4 regions of the Neobacillus sp. 114 genome follow, and region 2 is predicted to be linked to each of the others. Evidence: a T-box and tRNA genes for the amino acid it is inferred to sense, from the RefSeq annotation. Region 2 holds a T-box; the other regions hold tRNA genes.
What was found. The T-box of region 2 lies ahead of QNN06_RS24670 (valine--tRNA ligase). A T-box ahead of a tRNA ligase gene usually reads a tRNA of that ligase, here a tRNA-Val.
Positions count from the first base shown of each region.

Region 1: it has a tRNA-Val gene. The T-box ahead of QNN06_RS24670 (valine--tRNA ligase) is inferred to sense a tRNA for this amino acid. The anticodon was not compared.
Region 3: it has a tRNA-Val gene. The T-box ahead of QNN06_RS24670 (valine--tRNA ligase) is inferred to sense a tRNA for this amino acid. The anticodon was not compared.
Region 4: it has a tRNA-Val gene. The T-box ahead of QNN06_RS24670 (valine--tRNA ligase) is inferred to sense a tRNA for this amino acid. The anticodon was not compared.

Region 1 is NZ_CP126144.1:1,578,288-1,583,541, forward strand. Features, by position in the region: rRNA gene QNN06_RS07770 (23S ribosomal RNA) at 1-1,658, shown strand, start outside; rRNA gene rrf (5S ribosomal RNA) at 1,791-1,907, shown strand; tRNA gene QNN06_RS07780 (tRNA-Asn) at 1,919-1,993, shown strand; tRNA gene QNN06_RS07785 (tRNA-Ser) at 1,999-2,089, shown strand; tRNA gene QNN06_RS07790 (tRNA-Glu) at 2,108-2,182, shown strand; tRNA gene QNN06_RS07795 (tRNA-Val) at 2,189-2,264, shown strand; tRNA gene QNN06_RS07800 (tRNA-Met) at 2,274-2,347, shown strand; tRNA gene QNN06_RS07805 (tRNA-Asp) at 2,351-2,427, shown strand; tRNA gene QNN06_RS07810 (tRNA-Phe) at 2,468-2,543, shown strand; tRNA gene QNN06_RS07815 (tRNA-Thr) at 2,559-2,631, shown strand; tRNA gene QNN06_RS07820 (tRNA-Tyr) at 2,661-2,745, shown strand; tRNA gene QNN06_RS07825 (tRNA-Trp) at 2,751-2,824, shown strand; tRNA gene QNN06_RS07830 (tRNA-His) at 2,836-2,911, shown strand; tRNA gene QNN06_RS07835 (tRNA-Gln) at 2,952-3,023, shown strand; tRNA gene QNN06_RS07840 (tRNA-Gly) at 3,032-3,106, shown strand; tRNA gene QNN06_RS07845 (tRNA-Cys) at 3,115-3,188, shown strand; tRNA gene QNN06_RS07850 (tRNA-Leu) at 3,195-3,276, shown strand; gene QNN06_RS07855 (NupC/NupG family nucleoside CNT transporter) at 3,721-4,902, shown strand; gene QNN06_RS07860 (vWA domain-containing protein) at 4,977-5,254, opposite strand, start outside.
Region 2 is NZ_CP126144.1:5,018,124-5,023,377, forward strand. Features, by position in the region: gene QNN06_RS24670 (valine--tRNA ligase) at 1-2,487, opposite strand, end outside; T-box leader at 2,540-2,772, opposite strand; gene QNN06_RS24675 (O-antigen ligase family protein) at 2,884-4,200, opposite strand; gene QNN06_RS24680 (hypothetical protein) at 4,392-4,580, shown strand; gene ysxE (spore coat protein YsxE) at 4,607-5,254, opposite strand, start outside.
Region 3 is NZ_CP126144.1:3,295,157-3,300,410, forward strand. Features, by position in the region: gene QNN06_RS16025 (FadR/GntR family transcriptional regulator) at 1-674, opposite strand, end outside; rRNA gene rrf (5S ribosomal RNA) at 1,242-1,358, opposite strand; tRNA gene QNN06_RS16035 (tRNA-Leu) at 1,379-1,460, opposite strand; tRNA gene QNN06_RS16040 (tRNA-Cys) at 1,467-1,540, opposite strand; tRNA gene QNN06_RS16045 (tRNA-Gly) at 1,549-1,623, opposite strand; tRNA gene QNN06_RS16050 (tRNA-Gln) at 1,628-1,702, opposite strand; tRNA gene QNN06_RS16055 (tRNA-Gly) at 1,707-1,780, opposite strand; tRNA gene QNN06_RS16060 (tRNA-His) at 1,787-1,862, opposite strand; tRNA gene QNN06_RS16065 (tRNA-Asp) at 1,893-1,969, opposite strand; tRNA gene QNN06_RS16070 (tRNA-Met) at 1,973-2,046, opposite strand; tRNA gene QNN06_RS16075 (tRNA-Ser) at 2,166-2,258, opposite strand; tRNA gene QNN06_RS16080 (tRNA-Met) at 2,266-2,342, opposite strand; tRNA gene QNN06_RS16085 (tRNA-Ala) at 2,359-2,434, opposite strand; tRNA gene QNN06_RS16090 (tRNA-Pro) at 2,453-2,529, opposite strand; tRNA gene QNN06_RS16095 (tRNA-Arg) at 2,545-2,621, opposite strand; tRNA gene QNN06_RS16100 (tRNA-Gly) at 2,644-2,718, opposite strand; tRNA gene QNN06_RS16105 (tRNA-Leu) at 2,726-2,810, opposite strand; tRNA gene QNN06_RS16110 (tRNA-Thr) at 2,832-2,907, opposite strand; tRNA gene QNN06_RS16115 (tRNA-Val) at 2,913-2,988, opposite strand; tRNA gene QNN06_RS16120 (tRNA-Glu) at 2,994-3,068, opposite strand; tRNA gene QNN06_RS16125 (tRNA-Ser) at 3,087-3,177, opposite strand; rRNA gene rrf (5S ribosomal RNA) at 3,298-3,414, opposite strand; rRNA gene QNN06_RS16135 (23S ribosomal RNA) at 3,502-5,254, opposite strand, start outside.
Region 4 is NZ_CP126144.1:609,140-614,393, reverse strand. Features, by position in the region: gene QNN06_RS02965 (SIMPL domain-containing protein) at 1-202, shown strand, start outside; gene QNN06_RS02960 (putative protein N(5)-glutamine methyltransferase) at 275-1,087, shown strand; tRNA gene QNN06_RS02955 (tRNA-Arg) at 1,267-1,340, opposite strand; tRNA gene QNN06_RS02950 (tRNA-Ser) at 1,351-1,441, opposite strand; tRNA gene QNN06_RS02945 (tRNA-Asn) at 1,454-1,528, opposite strand; tRNA gene QNN06_RS02940 (tRNA-Ile) at 1,549-1,625, opposite strand; tRNA gene QNN06_RS02935 (tRNA-Met) at 1,631-1,704, opposite strand; tRNA gene QNN06_RS02930 (tRNA-Ser) at 1,866-1,958, opposite strand; tRNA gene QNN06_RS02925 (tRNA-Met) at 1,971-2,047, opposite strand; tRNA gene QNN06_RS02920 (tRNA-Ala) at 2,069-2,144, opposite strand; tRNA gene QNN06_RS02915 (tRNA-Pro) at 2,162-2,238, opposite strand; tRNA gene QNN06_RS02910 (tRNA-Arg) at 2,258-2,334, opposite strand; tRNA gene QNN06_RS02905 (tRNA-Leu) at 2,348-2,436, opposite strand; tRNA gene QNN06_RS02900 (tRNA-Gly) at 2,442-2,516, opposite strand; tRNA gene QNN06_RS02895 (tRNA-Leu) at 2,527-2,611, opposite strand; tRNA gene QNN06_RS02890 (tRNA-Lys) at 2,622-2,697, opposite strand; tRNA gene QNN06_RS02885 (tRNA-Val) at 2,717-2,792, opposite strand; tRNA gene QNN06_RS02880 (tRNA-Glu) at 2,798-2,872, opposite strand; rRNA gene rrf (5S ribosomal RNA) at 2,913-3,029, opposite strand; rRNA gene QNN06_RS02870 (23S ribosomal RNA) at 3,114-5,254, opposite strand, start outside.

The DNA.
Region 1 (5,254 bases), 3.0 Mb from region 2:
GGTGGAGCGCTTAGAAGTGAGAATGCCGGTATGAGTAGCGAAAGATGAGTGAGAATCTCATCCACCGTATGCCTAAGGTTTCCTGAGGAAGGCTCGTCCGCTCAGGGTTAGTCGGGACCTAAGCCGAGGCCGAAAGGCGTAGGCGATGGACAACAGGTTGATATTCCTGTACCACCTCTTTATCGTTTGAGTGATGGGGGGACGCAGGAGGATAGGGTAAGCGCACTGCTGGATATGTGCGTGTAAGCAGTTAGGCTGGTGAATAGGAAAATCCGTTCACCTTAAGGCTGAGCTGTGATGCCGAGGGAATTATAGTACCGAAGTTCCTGATTCCACACTGCCAAGAAAAGCCTCTAGCGAGATAAAAGGTGCCCGTACCGCAAACCGACACAGGTAGGCGAGGAGAGAATCCTAAGGTGAGCGAGAGAACTCTCGTTAAGGAACTCGGCAAAATGACCCCGTAACTTCGGGAGAAGGGGTGCTTTTTGGGGTGAATAGCCCCGAAGAGCCGCAGTGAATAGGCCCAGGCGACTGTTTAGCAAAAACACAGGTCTCTGCAAAGCCGCAAGGCGAAGTATAGGGGCTGACGCCTGCCCGGTGCTGGAAGGTTAAGAGGAGGGGTTAGCGCAAGCGAAGCTCTGAATCGAAGCCCCAGTAAACGGCGGCCGTAACTATAACGGTCCTAAGGTAGCGAAATTCCTTGTCGGGTAAGTTCCGACCCGCACGAAAGGCGTAACGATCTGGGCACTGTCTCAACGAGAGACTCGGTGAAATTATAGTACCTGTGAAGATGCAGGTTACCCGCGACAGGACGGAAAGACCCCATGGAGCTTTACTGTAGCCTGATATTGAATTTTGGTACAGCTTGTACAGGATAGGTAGGAGCCTGAGAAGCCGGAGCGCCAGCTTCGGTGGAGGCGTCGGTGGGATACTACCCTGGCTGTATTGAAATTCTAACCCGCACCCCTCATCGGGGTGGGAGACAGTGTCAGGTGGGCAGTTTGACTGGGGCGGTCGCCTCCTAAAATGTAACGGAGGCGCCCAAAGGTTCCCTCAGAATGGTTGGAAATCATTCGCAGAGTGTAAAGGCACAAGGGAGCTTGACTGCGAGACCTACAAGTCGAGCAGGGACGAAAGTCGGGCTTAGTGATCCGGTGGTTCCGCATGGAAGGGCCATCGCTCAACGGATAAAAGCTACCCTGGGGATAACAGGCTTATCTCCCCCAAGAGTCCACATCGACGGGGAGGTTTGGCACCTCGATGTCGGCTCATCGCATCCTGGGGCTGTAGTCGGTCCCAAGGGTTGGGCTGTTCGCCCATTAAAGCGGTACGCGAGCTGGGTTCAGAACGTCGTGAGACAGTTCGGTCCCTATCCGTCGTGGGCGCAGGAAATTTGAGAGGAGCTGTCCTTAGTACGAGAGGACCGGGATGGACGCACCGCTGGTGTACCAGTTGTCTTGCCAAAGGCATCGCTGGGTAGCTATGTGCGGACGGGATAAGTGCTGAAAGCATCTAAGCATGAAGCCCCCCTCGAGATGAGATTTCCCATAGCGTCAAGCTAGTAAGATCCCTGAAAGATGATCAGGTTGATAGGTCAGAGGTGGAAGCGCGGTGACGTGTGGAGCTGACTGATACTAATCGATCGAGGACTTAACCAAGTCATGTTTTTAGGTGAACTCGTTCTAATTTACTTCTTCTGCATTATCTAGTTTTGAGGGAATGAAAAAATTTAAATTTCCTCTTGCAAAATATGAAAAAAACATTATAATAAAATAGTGTCTGATAAATGGTCTGGCGGTAATGGCGAGAAGGTCACACCTGTTCCCATCCCGAACACAGAAGTTAAGCTTCTCAGCGCCGATGGTAGTTGGGGCGAAAGCCCCCGTGAGAGTAGGACATCGCCAGGCTGTTATATTATTCCGCAGTAGCTCAGTGGTAGAGCTATCGGCTGTTAACCGATCGGTCGTAGGTTCGAGTCCTACCTGCGGAGCCATTTATGGAGAGCTGTCCGAGTGGCCGAAGGAGCACGATTGGAAATCGTGTATACGTTAACCGCGTATCAAGGGTTCAAATCCCTTGCTCTCCGCCATTATAAGTTTTTCAAAATGGCCCCTTGGTCAAGCGGTTAAGACACCGCCCTTTCACGGCGGTAACACGGGTTCGAATCCCGTAGGGGTCACCATTTAACGGAGGATTAGCTCAGCTGGGAGAGCATCTGCCTTACAAGCAGAGGGTCGGCGGTTCGATCCCGTCATCCTCCACCATAATGTTATCGCGGGGTGGAGCAGTCCGGTAGCTCGTCGGGCTCATAACCCGAAGGTCGCAGGTTCAAATCCTGCCCCCGCAATTCGGTCTGGTAGTTCAGTTGGTTAGAATGCCTGCCTGTCACGCAGGAGGTCGCGGGTTCGAGTCCCGTCCAGACCGCCACTTATTTTTTAGAATGTGGTATTGGAAATCATCTTAATTTGGCTCAGTAGCTCAGTCGGTAGAGCAAAGGACTGAAAATCCTTGTGTCGGCGGTTCGATTCCGTCCTGAGCCACCATTTTGATTCAATTTTGCCGGTATAGCTCAATCGGTAGAGCAACTGAATCGTAATCAGTAGGTTGGGGGTTCAAGTCCTCTTGCCGGCACTTGCAAGCAGCAAGTGCATAGTATAGATGGAGGGGTAGCGAAGTGGCTAAACGCGGCGGACTGTAAATCCGCTCCCTCAGGGTTCGGCGGTTCGAATCCGTCCCCCTCCACCATTTATAGGGGTATAGTTTAAAGGTAGAACGAAGGTCTCCAAAACCTTTGGTGTGGGTTCGATTCCTACTACCCCTGCCAATGCTGTAATGGCGGTTGTGGCGAAGTGGTTAACGCATCGGATTGTGGTTCCGACATTCGTGGGTTCGATTCCCATCAGCCGCCCCATTAATTTTTTATTGATGAATTAGTGAAAATGTTGTATTATTGGGCTATAGCCAAGCGGTAAGGCAACGGACTTTGACTCCGTCATTCGTAGGTTCAAATCCTGCTAGCCCAGTCAAATATGCGGAAGTAGTTCAGTGGTAGAACACCACCTTGCCAAGGTGGGGGTCGCGGGTTCGAATCCCGTCTTCCGCTCCAAATAATATGGCGGCATAGCCAAGTGGTAAGGCACAGGTCTGCAACACCTTTACCACCGGTTCGAATCCGGTTGCCGCCTCCATATTATGCCGGTGTGGCGGAATTGGCAGACGCGCACGACTCAAAATCGTGTTCCGTGAGGAGTGTCGGTTCGACCCCGACCACCGGTATCATAAAAACACTCATATTAATGTGAGTGTTTTTTATTTTGCATAAAGTTTGGCCAGCTGCATGAGTAGCGGGTTCTATTGTATTTTATTAGTCTCTTTTCGAAAAGATTGATGCTGGCCGAATATTAAAAATGGCTCTAATTTAGAAGGAATAACTTATTGCCTAGCTGTAAGCGACCTAAGACTTTGGAAAATAAACTTGTCCGGCCTTTCTATGCTCCTCTACTCTTGCAAAAGCTTAGCTTTCCTTTCACTTGATTAATCACAGAATCACTCCTCTTTTTTAAAGCTAATATCAATTCTACTCATATCATTCCATTAATTTTTTAAATAAAATATGGACAAAATATACCAATGCTTTCAGCGGACATACAAGGTTACTACACTATAGACAATTGGGAAGGGAACCCCTACATAATGTTTCAACACATCAGGAGGTAAAAAATGCACTATGTTATTTCAATCTTAGGTATTATAACTGTCGTGTTTGCCGCTTGGCTGGCAAGCTCGAATCGAAAAGAGGTAAAATTTATACCCATTATTGTGATGATTGCTATTCAAATAACCTTATCCATATTGTTGTTAAATACAGAGTTTGGCTTTATCATCATCCAAGGAATTTCAAAGGTATTCAGCAAATTGCTCGACTATGCAAATGAAGGAGTTTCCTTTGTGTTTGGCGGAATGGCGAATAAAGGAGAGGCACCATTCTTCTTAACTGTGCTGCTGCCAATTGTCTTCATCTCTGTATTAATAGGAATCCTGCAATATTTGAAAATTCTTCCGATCCTTATGAGAGGAATCGGATGGCTGTTAAGCAAAGTGAATGGCATGGGAAAGCTTGAATCTTATAATGCGGTTGCGTCGTTAATGGTCGGGCAATCGGAGGTTTTCATTACGGTAAAAAAACAACTGGGCATGCTTTCAAAAAAGCGTCTGTATACGCTCTGTGCCTCGGCGATGTCGACAGTATCGATGTCGATTGTTGGTGCCTATATGACGATGCTGGATCCAAAATATGTCGTCACAGCTTTAGTTCTAAATTTATTAGGCGGTTTTATCGTTGCATCGATCATCAATCCTTACGAGGTAAAGCCAAGTGAAGATATTTTAGAAATTCAGAATGTGGAGAAACAGTCCTTTTTCGAAATGCTGGGTGAGTATATCCTGGATGGATTTAAGGTTGCTGTTATTGTGGGTGCGATGCTGATTGGATTTATTGCTCTAATGGCGGCCATTAATAATGTATTTGAGTTGCTGTTCAGCATTTCTTTTCAGCAGTTATTAGGGTATCTCTTTGCTCCCATTGCCTTTATTATGGGGATTCCATTATCTGAGTCAGTCAGTGCTGGCGGGATTATGGCAACGAAGCTGGTGACCAATGAATTCGTTGCAATGTTGGACTTGTCTAAGGGCACTCACAACTTTAGTGACCGTACAGTTGGGATTCTGTCCGTATTCCTTGTTTCCTTCGCCAACTTCTCATCAATCGGCATTATTACCGGGGCGGTCAAGAGTTTGAATGAAAAGCAGGGGAATGTGGTTGCCCGCTTCGGTTTAAAGCTGCTTTACGGAGCTACACTTGTAAGCATCCTTTCGGGGACGATTGTAAGTATTATTTTATAAAAAAGGTTTAGAGTTTGAGGCATAAAAAAAATCCCAGCGCTGTGATACATGTGCTGGAATTTTTTTTCTGATTCCTATCGTCTAAAAACCTTATTCCAAAAACCTGATTTCCTTTCTTCCTGTTGTACAGATGGTGCGTTGGATGGCGGCTTTTGTTCTGATGCTTTAATGATTCCTTTTTGACGTGCCTCTTGAAGCCAGCTTGGGAACTCATTTAACAATGATTCATAAAGCTGATGATCTGGAATTTTATCGATATCTTCAATATCCAAGAAATTGGCGTTGTCGACCACTCGACCTTCCAATGTATCGAGTGTCCTAAGAAAATCAAAGTTGCCATTTCCGATGCCAA
Region 2 (5,254 bases):
TAATTTATCCAATTCCTTCTCAAGGCGGGCAATTTCTTCATCAATATTGATCAGGCCTTGAAGTGGAAGGATAATCTCGACACCCGTAATAACTGCAGTCATTGCTTTTTCAGGGGTTTCGATGTTCAGTCCCATTTGCAGTTCTTCCGGGTTACAGAACTTTTCAATATAGCTCCGGTTATTCTCTAAAGCTGTTAAGATTTTTTCATCCTTAGCTTTCACCAACATTTTGATTTTCTTGCTCATTGGTGTGTTAACTTCAGCACGAATGTTTCGTACAGAGCGGATCATTTCCATCAGAAGCTTCATTTCCTGCGCCGCTTCTTCATCTGTATACTCAGGTTTTACCTCCGGCCATTTTGCTTCCGTAATCGATTCACCGGAATGAGGCAGGTTCTGCCAAATTTCCTCGGTGATAAATGGCATGAACGGGTGTAAAAGTCTCATTGTTTGATCTAATACGTAAGCTAAGATTGAACGGGTTGTTTTCTTAGCCGCTTCATCTTCACTGTATAAAGGAAGCTTCGCCATTTCGATATACCAGTCGCAGAAGTCATCCCAGATAAAGTTATATAAGGCACGGCCAACTTCACCGAATTCGTAGCGCTCTGACAGCTTTGTCACATGTTCAATTGTTTCATTTAAGCGTGTTAGAATCCATTTATCAGCAACTGACTTTTCTCCGCTGAAATCAATCTCTTCATAGGTAAGACCATTCATATTCATTAAGGCAAAACGGGAAGCATTCCAAATTTTATTGGCAAAGTTCCAGGTTGCTTCAACCTTTTCTGTACTGTAACGCAAATCTTGACCTGGTGAAGATCCTGTTGATAGGAAGTAGCGAAGTGCATCCGCACCGTACTTGTCGATTACCTCCATTGGGTCAACGCCGTTTCCAAGTGACTTACTCATTTTCCGGCCCTGCTCATCACGAACAAGCCCGTGAATCAGAACATCTTTAAATGGACGCTTGCCGGTAAATTCAAGGCTTTGGAAAATCATCCTTGAAACCCAGAAGAAGATAATGTCGTAGCCTGTTACCAGAACATCCGTTGAGAAGTAACGTTTGAAATCGGCTGATTCTGTGTCAGGCCAGCCCATAGTAGAGAACGGCCATAATGCTGAACTGAACCATGTATCTAATACATCTTTGTCCTGTTCCCAGTTTTCAATGTCTGCAGGTGCCTCGTGGCCAACATATACTTCACCAGTCTCTTTATGATACCAAGCCGGGATGCGGTGTCCCCACCATAACTGACGGGAAATACACCAGTCGCGGATATTTTCCATCCAGTGCAGATACGTTTTTTCAAAGCGGTCTGGAACAAAGTGAACTTTTTCTTCCTTGCTTTGAAGCGCAATTGCTTGATCAGCCAATGGCTGCATTTTAACAAACCATTGTGTTGATAGATAAGGCTCTACTACAGCTCCGCTGCGCTCAGAGTGGCCAACGGAATGCAGGTGATCTTCAATTTTAAACAGAACGCCTTGTTCTTGAAGGTCTTTAACAATTTGCTTACGGCATTCGAAGCGGTCAAGCCCTTGGTATTTACCGGCCTTTTCGTTCATGCTTCCATCTTCATTCATAACAAGAATACGCTCAAGATTATGGCGATTTCCGAGTTCAAAGTCGTTCGGGTCATGGGCAGGAGTAATTTTAACCGCACCTGAACCAAATTCCATATCGACATAATCATCGCCAACGATCGGGATTTCCCGGCCAACAATTGGCAGGATAACTGTTTTACCGATTAGGTGCTTATAACGGTCATCTTCAGGATGAACCGCAACCGCAGTATCGCCTAACATCGTCTCCGGACGAGTTGTTGCCACTTCAATATAGCCGGAACCGTCGGCTAACGGATACTTCATATGATAAAAGGCACCTTGAACATCCTTATAAATAACCTCAATATCAGATAAGGCTGTTTTTGTGGATGGATCCCAGTTGATAATATATTCGCCGCGATAGATTAAGCCTTTGTTGTAAAGGGTAACGAATACTTCGCGAACCGCCTTTGAAAGTCCCTCATCAAGAGTGAAACGCTCCCGGGTGTAGTCAAGTCCTAAACCTAACTTTGCCCACTGCTGGCGGATATGGGAAGCATATTCTTCCTTCCACTTCCATGTTTCCTCAACAAACTTTTCCCTGCCGAGGTCATAACGGCTTTTGCCTTCGCTTTTAAGCTTTTGTTCAACCTTTGCCTGGGTCGCGATTCCAGCATGGTCCATGCCAGGAAGCCAAAGAACATCATAGCCCTGCATCCGCTTCATGCGTGTCATGATATCTTGGAGAGTCGTATCCCATGCATGCCCTAAATGGAGTTTTCCTGTAACGTTAGGCGGCGGGATCACGATTGTATATGGCTGTTTTCCCTCATCATCTTTTGCTTCGAAAAATTTCCCTTGCAGCCACCATTCATAACGACCTTTTTCAATTGTTTGCGGGTCGTATTTGGTTGGCATCGTAATTTCTTTTGTTTCCAACTGAATTGCCTCCTTTTTATCTTTTAGAAACAACAAAAAACCCCATTCGTCATAAAAGGACGAATGGAGTTGCTTCGCGGTACCACCTTTTTTCCAATCATATTTATGATTGGCACTTCATCGGATAACGGATTTCATCCGTCTTCTACTACTGGGGCCTTTGGCCTGTTCACAGAAGAAGCTCTTGGGCGACCTTCCGATGTTCCGCTTAGGAAATCTTTCAGCTGCTGATTCCCCTCTCTAAAAGCTGGCTTTCACCGTACTCTTCCCTGTCAAAGCTTTGATTTTTAATTATATAGTTATACTACCCAAAAAACGGGGTTCACGTCAATCAGGTTAACCTTATTTTTTATAAATTATACTATATGCAAACAGGATACCGTCTGACTGCACTTATTAAGCTGTTTGATATTTTTCCTCTGAACTTCTAAGCGAATGATTACTTCTTTTCTTATTAAGGCAGGCTTCTGCTTTTGCAAGCGTCATGCCGATGGTTGCCCAAAATAACGGTGCTACCGGGACAACACTAATATTAAAAAACGCCTGAATTAAGTAACCAGTGATTGCTGAAAACAAACATAATAAGATTATTTTATCATTTCCCTTAGCCGCTTTTGCAGCTTGAAGGGTCCTCCATAAAATGATAGAAAGTAACAGAAGATAGACTAATAAGGCTGGTACCCCTAAAGTTATCGCCATATGCAAATATTCGTTATGGGCCTTATCCACTACCATGTCTCCGAATATTTTCTTTTTTTCCTTATCATTTGGAAAGACATATTCCAATGTGTCCGGTCCGGAACCAGTCCAAAAATAGTCATGGATTAATGGCAGGGATTTTCTCCAAATAAAAAACCGAAAGGACCCAACTTGATCTGTATTATCTTTTTCAACTAGCTTTTTAGAATCGGACACAACAGAAACTAAACGGTTAATATAGTTCCCTTGCTCCAAAACATTAATAGCAATGAATATTACCATAAGTGTAATAATTAATTTAGTCCAATTTTCCCATAGCTGTCTTCTCTTAAAGACAACCAAGAACGATATTAGAGTAAGTCCACAAAAGACTCCAACATAACCGCTTCTTGTCTGAGTGAAAAGCAATGCTATAAAAGCTAGTCCTATAATAAATAAGAAATACGTTGATTGCTTTCTATTTTTGGCAGTTAAATATAGTGATATCGTACCCAAAATAATTAATACAAGATAGGATCCAAAAAAATTAGCGTTATCAAAAAACGAATAACTTCTCGGGTCTAAAAGTTTCGAGCTGTTCCTTGGGAAAAAATCTAAAAAATAATGCTGCAAAACTCCATAAATGGAAGCCGGGATAGATACGATTGCCATACCTATGAAAATCTTCTGTATTTTGTTTACATCTAATAACTTATATGAAAATAGAAATATACTTAAATATGAAAAATAAGTTAAGATTCCTTCATACCGATATTTAGTCCCATACAACGAGGTTTTTAAGTTAACTGAAAAAATAGTTGAAATAATTGCTAAACAAAGAAAAATGACAACGATTAATTCCACTGATTGATATGGCTTTTTAAGATTCATTGTCCAATATTTTTTCCTTAATATGATAAACAGCCAACTACCCAAAACAAAAATATTTAAATAAGCAACCTTTGGCATGGTATAACTCGGATCATAGCCCCAAGGATAAATCATCAAAGGAAACGACAAAAGAAACCAAAACATTCAAATTACCCCTTATGTCACAAGTCCTGTGTAAAAACACCTAGTATTTCAATTACTTCTAATTATTCCATTTCTTTTCAATTTATTCAATCTGAATTTAAAGCGGTAAGTTTTAGATGAATTTTGGGGCATACACACAAATTCTCGAATATACATATGATAAGGGTAAATTGGGAAAGGGGGGGTTAGGGGTGAAGAATTTCCACAAATATAAACACCGTCCCTGGTTTAGAACGTTTCGGAGATTGTCCGGACAGCTGGTCGTCCCATTTATTATCTTTCAGTTTATACGAACTATTTTTCTGCCAACCATTTTTGATGTCTTGTTATTATCCCTTTTTATCGTCATTGCCATTTCCATTTATTTCGAAATTATTTAAGGAGCCCTATTTGCAGATAAATCCTGCTATTGGGCTCCTTCTTTTGCCTGCTGGGCTGCCTCTTGGGCTGCTTTTTGCTGGTTCTCGATTTCCGTCATTCGCATGACAATATATTCGGTATTTTTTAAATGCCAATAGCGATTCTGCAGCTGGCGGACATATTTTAACTCATTTTTCGGACGTGGCTTCCGATAATACTTTTCTGCCATTTGGATGATGGGTATTGGGTAGGCCAAGTAGCTGTTGAATAATAATTTTTCCTCCTGCTTAAATGGAAAGTATTTAAAATAATGATACACCAAACTGATCGCATCATCATTTCGCTTCGGACTTGTGTTTAAAGTCCTTGACACATACGGGAGCAGGTCATGGATTGGCGAGCCGTAACGGGCATTTTCAAAATTAATAAAATAGCCGTATCCCCGTTCATCATAAAGAAAATGATCGGATGAAAGCTTCCCGTGGACAACCACCATTCGGGCTTTCTCATTTTCCTTTGTGCTCTCATACCATTCTTCAAATTTTGCTTTTGAAAATCGGAGCGCCTGGCTGATTTCATTGTAATATAGGCAAAACAACAGTTCGAATGGTGACATATAGGTCTTCTTCTCACAATTATCAATGTAGCCATCAAGAAATTCCTGGTTTTTATCAAGCAGCTGCAAGGTTTTTTC
Region 3 (5,254 bases), 1.7 Mb from region 2:
CTGTTCAAAAGCTCTTTCTCGACGTAATCCAAGTGTTCCATCATCATCTGTTTCGCATTTTCAGGTTTTCCAAGCTTAATGGATTCATAGATTTTAAAATGTTGTATTTCCATCATCTGAGCAGTGGTTGGGTTTTTCTTAATATAGTGGTGAAAATCAATCATGGCGTTCTTCATCGTTGTTGAGATAAATTCTAAAAGTTGAATAATAATTTCATTTCCTGCCGCTTTGGCGATGGCTGTATGTAACAGATAATCCGAATCCCATCCATTCATAGTTGGATTAGCGAAAATATCTGCCATTAACTGCAGATCTGCTTCTTTTCTATGTATAGCGGCAAGCTCAGCAATCCCTGGTTCTAAAATCTTTCTAACTTGATAAAGTTCACTGATATCTCTTGGTTGGGTAAGCAGCAAATGATTGTTGAAGAGTCTCGTTGAGTCAAATTCCAAAATATAGGTTCCTTCTCCCTGCTTTACATCGACTATACCTTTTCCTTTTAATGTCGTAATAGCATCACGGACTGCAGAACGGCCAACACCAAACATTTCACATAGTTCCCTGACAGAAGGAAGTTTTTCTCCCACCTGAAACGTACCGGATCTAATCATCTCCTCGATTTGCTCAGCAACAGAATCGGACACTTTCTTAGTCGAGATCTTTTGAATTTGCAAACATCTCCCCCCTTCCTTTCAGATATCACATATCTGATAAGTTTAGATTACTTTTATTAAAACACTTTTAACAAAAAAGTTCAATGAATTTTCAGAATAAAATATTTATTGATGCATGGGGACGGTTCTTTTGCCTCAAATGATGGGCGGAAACGGCTCAAGACTAAGAAGGTTCGGACGCTTCCGATTCTTTTTTAAGCGAATTTGTCCGAAGGTGCCCCAGATTCGGACACTTCCGGACTTTTTTCAGACAATTTTGTCCGAAGGTTGTCAAGTTCGGACACTTCCACTTCTTTTTAAAACGATTTTGTCCGAAGGGTACACAGGTTCGGACGCTTCCACCCCTTTTTAAAGCGATTTTGTCCGAAGGTTACACAGGTTCGGACGCTTCCACCTCTTTTTCACTCGATTTTGTCCGAAGACTGCACATCAAGTACTTCAGACTTTTTAGGAAACCTTGGTAGAGAGTATTTCTAAGTGATCTTCGACGATATTACTGCATCAAAATTTCAACCTTTAAGCTTTACTTCACAAAAAAAGACAACCATTTCAGTTGTCTTTTTGTTTGCCCGGCGGCGTCCTACTCTCACAGGGGCTTTTGCCCCAACTACCATCGGCGCTGAGAAGCTTAACTTCCGTGTTCAGGATGGGAACGGGTGTGACCTTCTCGCCATTGCTACCGGACATATTTTATTTAAGTATAATACCGGTGGTCGGGGTCGAACCGACACTCCTTGCGGAACACGATTTTGAGTCGTGCGCGTCTGCCAATTCCGCCACACCGGCATGATATGGAGGCGACAACCGGATTCGAACCGGTGGTAAAGGTGTTGCAGACCTGTGCCTTACCACTTGGCTATGCCGCCATATTGTTTGGAGCGGAAGACGGGATTCGAACCCGCGACCCCCACCTTGGCAAGGTGGTGTTCTACCACTGAACTACTTCCGCATATTGGCTGGGCTAGCAGGATTTGAACCTACGAATGACGGAGTCAAAGTCCGTTGCCTTACCGCTTGGCTATAGCCCAATAATGGAGCGGGTGATGGGAATCGAACCCACAACAACAGCTTGGAAGGCTGTGGTTTTACCACTAAACTACACCCGCATTAGATGGGGCGGCTGATGGGAATCGAACCCACGAATGTCGGAACCACAATCCGATGCGTTAACCACTTCGCCACAACCGCCATATTGATTTTTATAAAAAATTTAATTGGTGGCGGTCTGGACGGGACTCGAACCCGCGACCTCCTGCGTGACAGGCAGGCATTCTAACCAACTGAACTACCAGACCGAATTGCGGGGGCAGGATTTGAACCTGCGACCTTCGGGTTATGAGCCCGACGAGCTACCGAACTGCTCCACCCCGCGATAATAAGAAAGTATTAAGTTTACGCCATGCTAAAAGCTAACGCCTGACTGTATTAATCTTCAAAAGTATATTCAAGAAAGAGATCAATTGATACACTCTAAAATAAATAACAGTCTTATGGCGGAGGAAGAGGGATTCGAACCCCCGCGCGGTTTAACCCGCCTGTCGGTTTTCAAGACCGATCCCTTCAGCCGGACTTGGGTATTCCTCCGAATAATTGGTAGCGGCGGAGGGGATCGAACCCCCGACCTTACGGGTATGAACCGTACGCTCTAGCCAGCTGAGCTACACCGCCAAATATATGATTTCTATGGTGGAGCCTAGCGGGATCGAACCGCTGACCTCTTGCATGCCATGCAAGCGCTCTCCCAGCTGAGCTAAGGCCCCATAATTTTTTTGAAAAAATGGTCGGGAAGACAGGATTCGAACCTGCGACCCCTTGGTCCCAAACCAAGTGCTCTACCAAGCTGAGCTACTTCCCGGTGAATGAAATTTGATGGCGCGCCCGACAGGAGTCGAACCCATAACCTTCTGATCCGTAGTCAGACGCTCTATCCAATTGAGCTACGGGCGCATTATTAGTTTTATTGAAAAATTGGAGCGGAAGACGGGATTCGAACCCGCGACCCCCACCTTGGCAAGGTGATGTTCTACCACTGAACTACTTCCGCAAATAAATGGTGCGGGTGAAGGGAGTCGAACCCCCACGCCCGAAGGCGCCAGATCCTAAGTCTGGTGCGTCTGCCAATTCCGCCACACCCGCAAAAGAAGTAATTATTTGAAGTGGTGCCGGCTAAAGGACTTGAACCCTCAACCTACTGATTACAAGTCAGTTGCTCTACCAATTGAGCTAAGCCGGCATTTATGGTGGAGGATGACGGGATCGAACCGCCGACCCTCTGCTTGTAAGGCAGATGCTCTCCCAGCTGAGCTAATCCTCCATTTTTGGTGACCCCTACGGGATTCGAACCCGTGTTACCGCCGTGAAAGGGCGGTGTCTTAACCGCTTGACCAAGGGGCCATTTTAAAAATTTTATTATGGCGGAGAGCAAGGGATTTGAACCCTTGATACGCGGTTAACGTATACACGATTTCCAATCGTGCTCCTTCGGCCACTCGGACAGCTCTCCATAATATGAAAGAAGCGACAGTGAATATTTTCGCACATCTATACTTTTATATCAACGAACAATTTCTTCCAAATTCATTTTAGGGGAAGAAAAAAGACAGAAAGTAAAATTTCTGTCTTAGCCCGGCGGCGTCCTACTCTCACAGGGGCTTTCGCCCCAACTACCATCGGCGCTGAGAAGCTTAACTTCCGTGTTCGGGATGGGAACGGGTGTGACCTTCTCGCCATTACTACCGGACCTATTGAATTATAGGTTTCATTCCCTCAAAACTAGATAATGCAGAAGAAGTATAGTAAAAACGAGTGCGCCTTACTTAATAATGACTTGGTTAAGTCCTCGATCGATTAGTATCAGTCAGCTCCACACGTCACCGCGCTTCCACCTCTGACCTATCAACCTGATCATCTTTCAGGGATCTTACTAGCTTGACGCTATGGGAAATCTCATCTCGAGGGGGGCTTCATGCTTAGATGCTTTCAGCACTTATCCCGTCCGCACATAGCTACCCAGCGATGCCTTTGGCAAGACAACTGGTACACCAGCGGTGCGTCCATCCCGGTCCTCTCGTACTAAGGACAGCTCCTCTCAAATTTCCTGCGCCCACGACGGATAGGGACCGAACTGTCTCACGACGTTCTGAACCCAGCTCGCGTACCGCTTTAATGGGCGAACAGCCCAACCCTTGGGACCGACTACAGCCCCAGGATGCGATGAGCCGACATCGAGGTGCCAAACCTCCCCGTCGATGTGGACTCTTGGGGGAGATAAGCCTGTTATCCCCAGGGTAGCTTTTATCCGTTGAGCGATGGCCCTTCCATGCGGAACCACCGGATCACTAAGCCCGACTTTCGTCCCTGCTCGACTTGTAGGTCTCGCAGTCAAGCTCCCTTGTGCCTTTACACTCTGCGAATGATTTCCAACCATTCTGAGGGAACCTTTGGGCGCCTCCGTTACATTTTAGGAGGCGACCGCCCCAGTCAAACTGCCCACCTGACACTGTCTCCCACCCCGATAAGGGGTGCGGGTTAGAATTTCAATACAGCCAGGGTAGTATCCCACCGACGCCTCCACCGAAGCTGGCGCTCCGGCTTCTCAGGCTCCTACCTATCCTGTACAAGCTGTACCAAAATTCAATATCAGGCTACAGTAAAGCTCCATGGGGTCTTTCCGTCCTGTCGCGGGTAACCTGCATCTTCACAGGTACTATAATTTCACCGAGTCTCTCGTTGAGACAGTGCCCAGATCGTTACGCCTTTCGTGCGGGTCGGAACTTACCCGACAAGGAATTTCGCTACCTTAGGACCGTTATAGTTACGGCCGCCGTTTACTGGGGCTTCGATTCAGAGCTTCGCTTAGCAGCTAACCCCTCCTCTTAACCTTCCAGCACCGGGCAGGCGTCAGCCCCTATACTTCGCCTTGCGGCTTTGCAGAGACCTGTGTTTTTGCTAAACAGTCGCCTGGGCCTATTCACTGCGGCTCTTCGGGGCTATTCACCCCAAAAAGCACCCCTTCTCCCGAAGTTACGGGGTCATTTTGCCGAGTTCCTTAACGAGAGTTCTCTCGCTCACCTTAGGATTCTCTCCTCGCCTACCTGTGTCGGTTTGCGGTACGGGCACCTTTTATCTCGCTAGAGGCTTTTCTTGGCAGTGTGGAATCAGGAACTTCGGTACTATAATTCCCTCGGCATCACAGCTCAGCCTTAAGGTGAACGGATTTTCCTATTCACCAGCCTAACTGCTTACACGCACATATCCAGCAGTGCGCTTACCCTATCCTCCTGCGTCCCCCCATCACTCAAACGATAAAGAGGTGGTACAGGAATATCAACCTGTTGTCCATCGCCTACGCCTTTCGGCCTCGGCTTAGGTCCCGACTAACCCTGAGCGGACGAGCCTTCCTCAGGAAACCTTAGGCATACGGTGGATGAGATTCTCACTCATCTTTCGCTACTCATACCGGCATTCTCACTTCTAAGCGCTCCACCAGTCCTTACGGTCTAGCTTCAACGCCCTTAGAACGCTCTCCTACCGCGGACACCATAAGGTGTCCACCCACAGCTTCGGTGATACGTTTAGCC
Region 4 (5,254 bases), 2.0 Mb from region 2:
TCAATTTAAAGCTGCAGAACTAACTAAGGAGATGGGAGTAACGCTAAATAAGGTTCCATTTTCGATACAAGAATTGGGCCAAACTTCACCAATCATTCCTTTGCAAACTGCTATGTTTGCCAAAAGTGAAGCTGCAACGCCGATCCAGCCTGGTAAACTTAAAATTTCCGCGTCCATTCAGGCAAAGTTTTCATATTTTTAATAGTTTGAAGCACTCACAAAGTGCTTTTGAAAAATCCACTAAACTATTTAAAAAAGCCGTTATGAAGGTTGGGTGGTTTTTATAGGAAAAAAGCTTCTTAATAATGACCAAATAAAAATAAGTATAATCAAACGACTCCGGACTGCTGGGTGTGTTTTCGCTGAAGAAGAGGCTGAGCTTCTTCTTGCTGAGGCAAGGTCATTGGATGCCCTCTCCAATATGGTCAATAATAGAATAAACGGTTCTCCTCTTGAGTATGTCCTCGGTTGGGCGGAGTTCTGTGGGCACAGGATAGAAGTAGAACCTGGAGTCTTCGTCCCCCGCCGTCGTACTGAGTTTCTCGTCCACCAGGCAGTTGCTTTTTCTATACCTGGAGTCACAGTTGTTGACCTTTGCTGCGGTTCTGGCGCACTTGGTGTCGCGATTGCCAAAGATCTGGGTTGGATTAATTTGCACTCAATCGACATTGACCCTATTGCAGTTCACTGTGCTCTCCGTAATGTTACCAGCCTTGGTGGTCAAGTTTATGAAGGTGACCTTTATAAGCCTCTCCCCTCTAAACTTCGTGGGAAAGTGGACATCCTAGTAGCAAATACACCATACGTTCCTACAGACCAAATCAAGCTGCTTCCCCAAGAAGCCCGTCTACATGAACCCAATGTGGCGCTTGACGGGGGAGTTGATGGACTTGACATTCAGCGAAGAGTAGCAAAAGAAGCACCCCTTTGGCTGAAAACCGGAGGGCACTTATTGATTGAGACGAGCAAAATGCAGGCACCTCAAACCGTTGAAATTTTCTCTCAAAATGGGCTAATACCACATTTGGTACACTATGGCGAACTAGACTCTACTATAGTAATTGGTACCAAACCCTTACCAGAATAAATACGGAAAGCAAATCTTCATAATAAACTTGGGATTTGCATAAAAAAACCTCCAAACATCGTATTTGGAGGTTTTTGCTTAACGTCTTTTCGGAGAAATTCATTCAGGTTAGAATATCTTTATTTCCCCCTAACTTCGTTAAACCATTGATACTATTGAGTTGCTTAAAGTTTGAAATACGCGCCTTAGAGGATTCGAACCTCTGACCGTACGCTTAGAAGGCGTATGCTCTATCCAGCTGAGCTAAAGGCGCATGATATTTATGGCGGAGAAGGAGGGATTTGAACCCTCGCGCCGGTTGCCCGACCTACACCCTTAGCAGGGGCGCCTCTTCAGCCTCTTGAGTACTTCCCCATAAAAAAAAAATGGCTCCGCAGGTAGGATTCGAACCTACGACCGTTCGGTTAACAGCCGAATGCTCTACCACTGAGCTACTGCGGAACAATTAGAATTATTTATAATGGTGGGCCTAAATGGACTCGAACCATCGACCTCACGCTTATCAGGCGTGCGCTCTAACCAGCTGAGCTATAGGCCCATATATTGCGGGGGCAGGATTTGAACCTGCGACCTTCGGGTTATGAGCCCGACGAGCTACCGGACTGCTCCACCCCGCGATAATAAGAAAGTATTAAGTTTACGCCATGCTAAAAGCTAACGTAGGACTGTATCAATCTCAGAAAGCTTATTCAAGCAGCAGCTCGATTGATACAACTCGCAGACTATTCACAGAAGCAACGCTCGTTGCTCCACCCCGCGATAATGAATAAAATGTTTATGGCGGAGGAAGAGGGATTCGAACCCCCGCGCGGTTTAACCCGCCTGTCGGTTTTCAAGACCGATCCCTTCAGCCGGACTTGGGTATTCCTCCGAAATAATAAATTGGTAGCGGCGGAGGGGATCGAACCCCCGACCTTACGGGTATGAACCGTACGCTCTAGCCAGCTGAGCTACACCGCCAAATTACATATTTAAATCTAATGGTGGAGCCTAGCGGGATCGAACCGCTGACCTCCTGCGTGCAAAGCAGGCGCTCTCCCAGCTGAGCTAAGGCCCCATTGATTTTAGTGAGAATGGTCGGGAAAACAGGATTCGAACCTGCGACCCCTTGGTCCCAAACCAAGTGCTCTACCAAGCTGAGCTATTTCCCGAAAGTTGAATTAAATTTGATGGCGCGCCCGACAGGAGTCGAACCCATAACCTTCTGATCCGTAGTCAGACGCTCTATCCAATTGAGCTACGGGCGCATTATTTAATAAATGGTGCCGAGGACCGGAATCGAACCGGTACGGTAGTCACCTACCGCAGGATTTTAAGTCCTGTGCGTCTGCCAGTTCCGCCACCCCGGCAAATATGGAGCGGAAGACGGGATTCGAACCCGCGACCCCCACCTTGGCAAGGTGGTGTTCTACCACTGAACTACTTCCGCAATATTTAAATGGTGCGGGTGAAGGGAGTCGAACCCCCACGCCTTGCGGCGCCAGATCCTAAGTCTGGTGCGTCTGCCAATTCCGCCACACCCGCAAACTTTAAATGGTGAGCCATGAAGGACTCGAACCTTCGACCCTCTGATTAAAAGTCAGATGCTCTACCGACTGAGCTAATGGCTCAAAAATGCAAAAAAATAAATGGTGGAGGATGACGGGATCGAACCGCCGACCCTCTGCTTGTAAGGCAGATGCTCTCCCAGCTGAGCTAATCCTCCGTAAATGGTGACCCCTACGGGATTCGAACCCGTGTTACCGCCGTGAAAGGGCGGTGTCTTAACCGCTTGACCAAGGGGCCATTATAAATTTAGGCAAAATAATAGCCCTATAAGGGCTTAGCCTGGCAGCGTCCTACTCTCACAGGGACTTGCGTCCCAACTACCATCGGCGCTGAGAAGCTTAACTTCCGTGTTCGGGATGGGAACGGGTGTGACCTTCTCGCTATTGCTACCAGACTATTTTTAGAGGTTTTCATTCCCTCAAAACTAGATAATGAAGAAGAAGTATAGTAAAAACGAGTTTGCCTTACTTAATATGACTTGGTTAAGTCCTCGATCGATTAGTATCAGTCAGCTCCACACGTCACCGCGCTTCCACCTCTGACCTATCAACCTGATCATCTTTCAGGGATCTTACTAGCTTAACGCTATGGGAAATCTCATCTCGAGGGGGCTTCATGCTTAGATGCTTTCAGCACTTATCCCGTCCGCACATAGCTACCCAGCGATGCCTTTGGCAAGACAACTGGTACACCAGCGGTGCGTCCATCCCGGTCCTCTCGTACTAAGGACAGCTCCTCTCAAATTTCCTGCGCCCACGACGGATAGGGACCGAACTGTCTCACGACGTTCTGAACCCAGCTCGCGTACCGCTTTAATGGGCGAACAGCCCAACCCTTGGGACCGACTACAGCCCCAGGATGCGATGAGCCGACATCGAGGTGCCAAACCTCCCCGTCGATGTGGACTCTTGGGGGAGATAAGCCTGTTATCCCCAGGGTAGCTTTTATCCGTTGAGCGATGGCCCTTCCATGCGGAACCACCGGATCACTAAGCCCGACTTTCGTCCCTGCTCGACTTGTAGGTCTCGCAGTCAAGCTCCCTTGTGCCTTTACACTCTGCGAATGATTTCCAACCATTCTGAGGGAACCTTTGGGCGCCTCCGTTACATTTTAGGAGGCGACCGCCCCAGTCAAACTGCCCACCTGACACTGTCTCCCACCCCGATAAGGGGTGCGGGTTAGAATTTCAATACAGCCAGGGTAGTATCCCACCGACGCCTCCACCGAAGCTGGCGCTCCGGCTTCTCAGGCTCCTACCTATCCTGTACAAGCTGTACCAAAATTCAATATCAGGCTACAGTAAAGCTCCATGGGGTCTTTCCGTCCTGTCGCGGGTAACCTGCATCTTCACAGGTACTATAATTTCACCGAGTCTCTCGTTGAGACAGTGCCCAGATCGTTACGCCTTTCGTGCGGGTCGGAACTTACCCGACAAGGAATTTCGCTACCTTAGGACCGTTATAGTTACGGCCGCCGTTTACTGGGGCTTCGATTCAGAGCTTCGCTTGCGCTAACCCCTCCTCTTAACCTTCCAGCACCGGGCAGGCGTCAGCCCCTATACTTCGCCTTGCGGCTTTGCAGAGACCTGTGTTTTTGCTAAACAGTCGCCTGGGCCTATTCACTGCGGCTCTTCGGGGCTATTCACCCCAAAAAGCACCCCTTCTCCCGAAGTTACGGGGTCATTTTGCCGAGTTCCTTAACGAGAGTTCTCTCGCTCACCTTAGGATTCTCTCCTCGCCTACCTGTGTCGGTTTGCGGTACGGGCACCTTTTATCTCGCTAGAGGCTTTTCTTGGCAGTGTGGAATCAGGAACTTCGGTACTATAATTCCCTCGGCATCACAGCTCAGCCTTTATGGTGAACGGATTTTCCTATTCACCAGCCTAACTGCTTACACGCACATATCCAGCAGTGCGCTTACCCTATCCTCCTGCGTCCCCCCATCACTCAAACGATAAAGAGGTGGTACAGGAATATCAACCTGTTGTCCATCGCCTACGCCTTTCGGCCTCGGCTTAGGTCCCGACTAACCCTGAGCGGACGAGCCTTCCTCAGGAAACCTTAGGCATACGGTGGATGAGATTCTCACTCATCTTTCGCTACTCATACCGGCATTCTCACTTCTAAGCGCTCCACCAGTCCTTACGGTCTAGCTTCAACGCCCTTAGAACGCTCTCCTACCGCGGACACCATAAGGTGTCCACCCACAGCTTCGGTGATACGTTTAGCCCCGGTACATTTTCGGCGCAGAGTCACTCGACCAGTGAGCTATTACGCACTCTTTAAATGGTGGCTGCTTCTAAGCCAACATCCTGGTTGTCTAAGCAACTCCACATCCTTTTCCACTTAACGTATACTTTGGGACCTTAGCTGGTGGTCTGGGCTGTTTCCCTTTTGACTACGGATCTTATCACTCGCAGTCTGACTCCCACGGATAAGTCATTGGCATTCGGAGTTTGTCTGAATTCGGTAACCCGATGAGGGCCCCTAGTCCAAACAGTGCTCTACCTCCAAGACTCTAACTACGTGAGGCTAGCCCTAAAGCTATTTCGGAGAGAACCAGCTATCTCCAAGTTCGATTGGAATTTCTCCGCTACCCACACCTCATCCCCGCACTTTT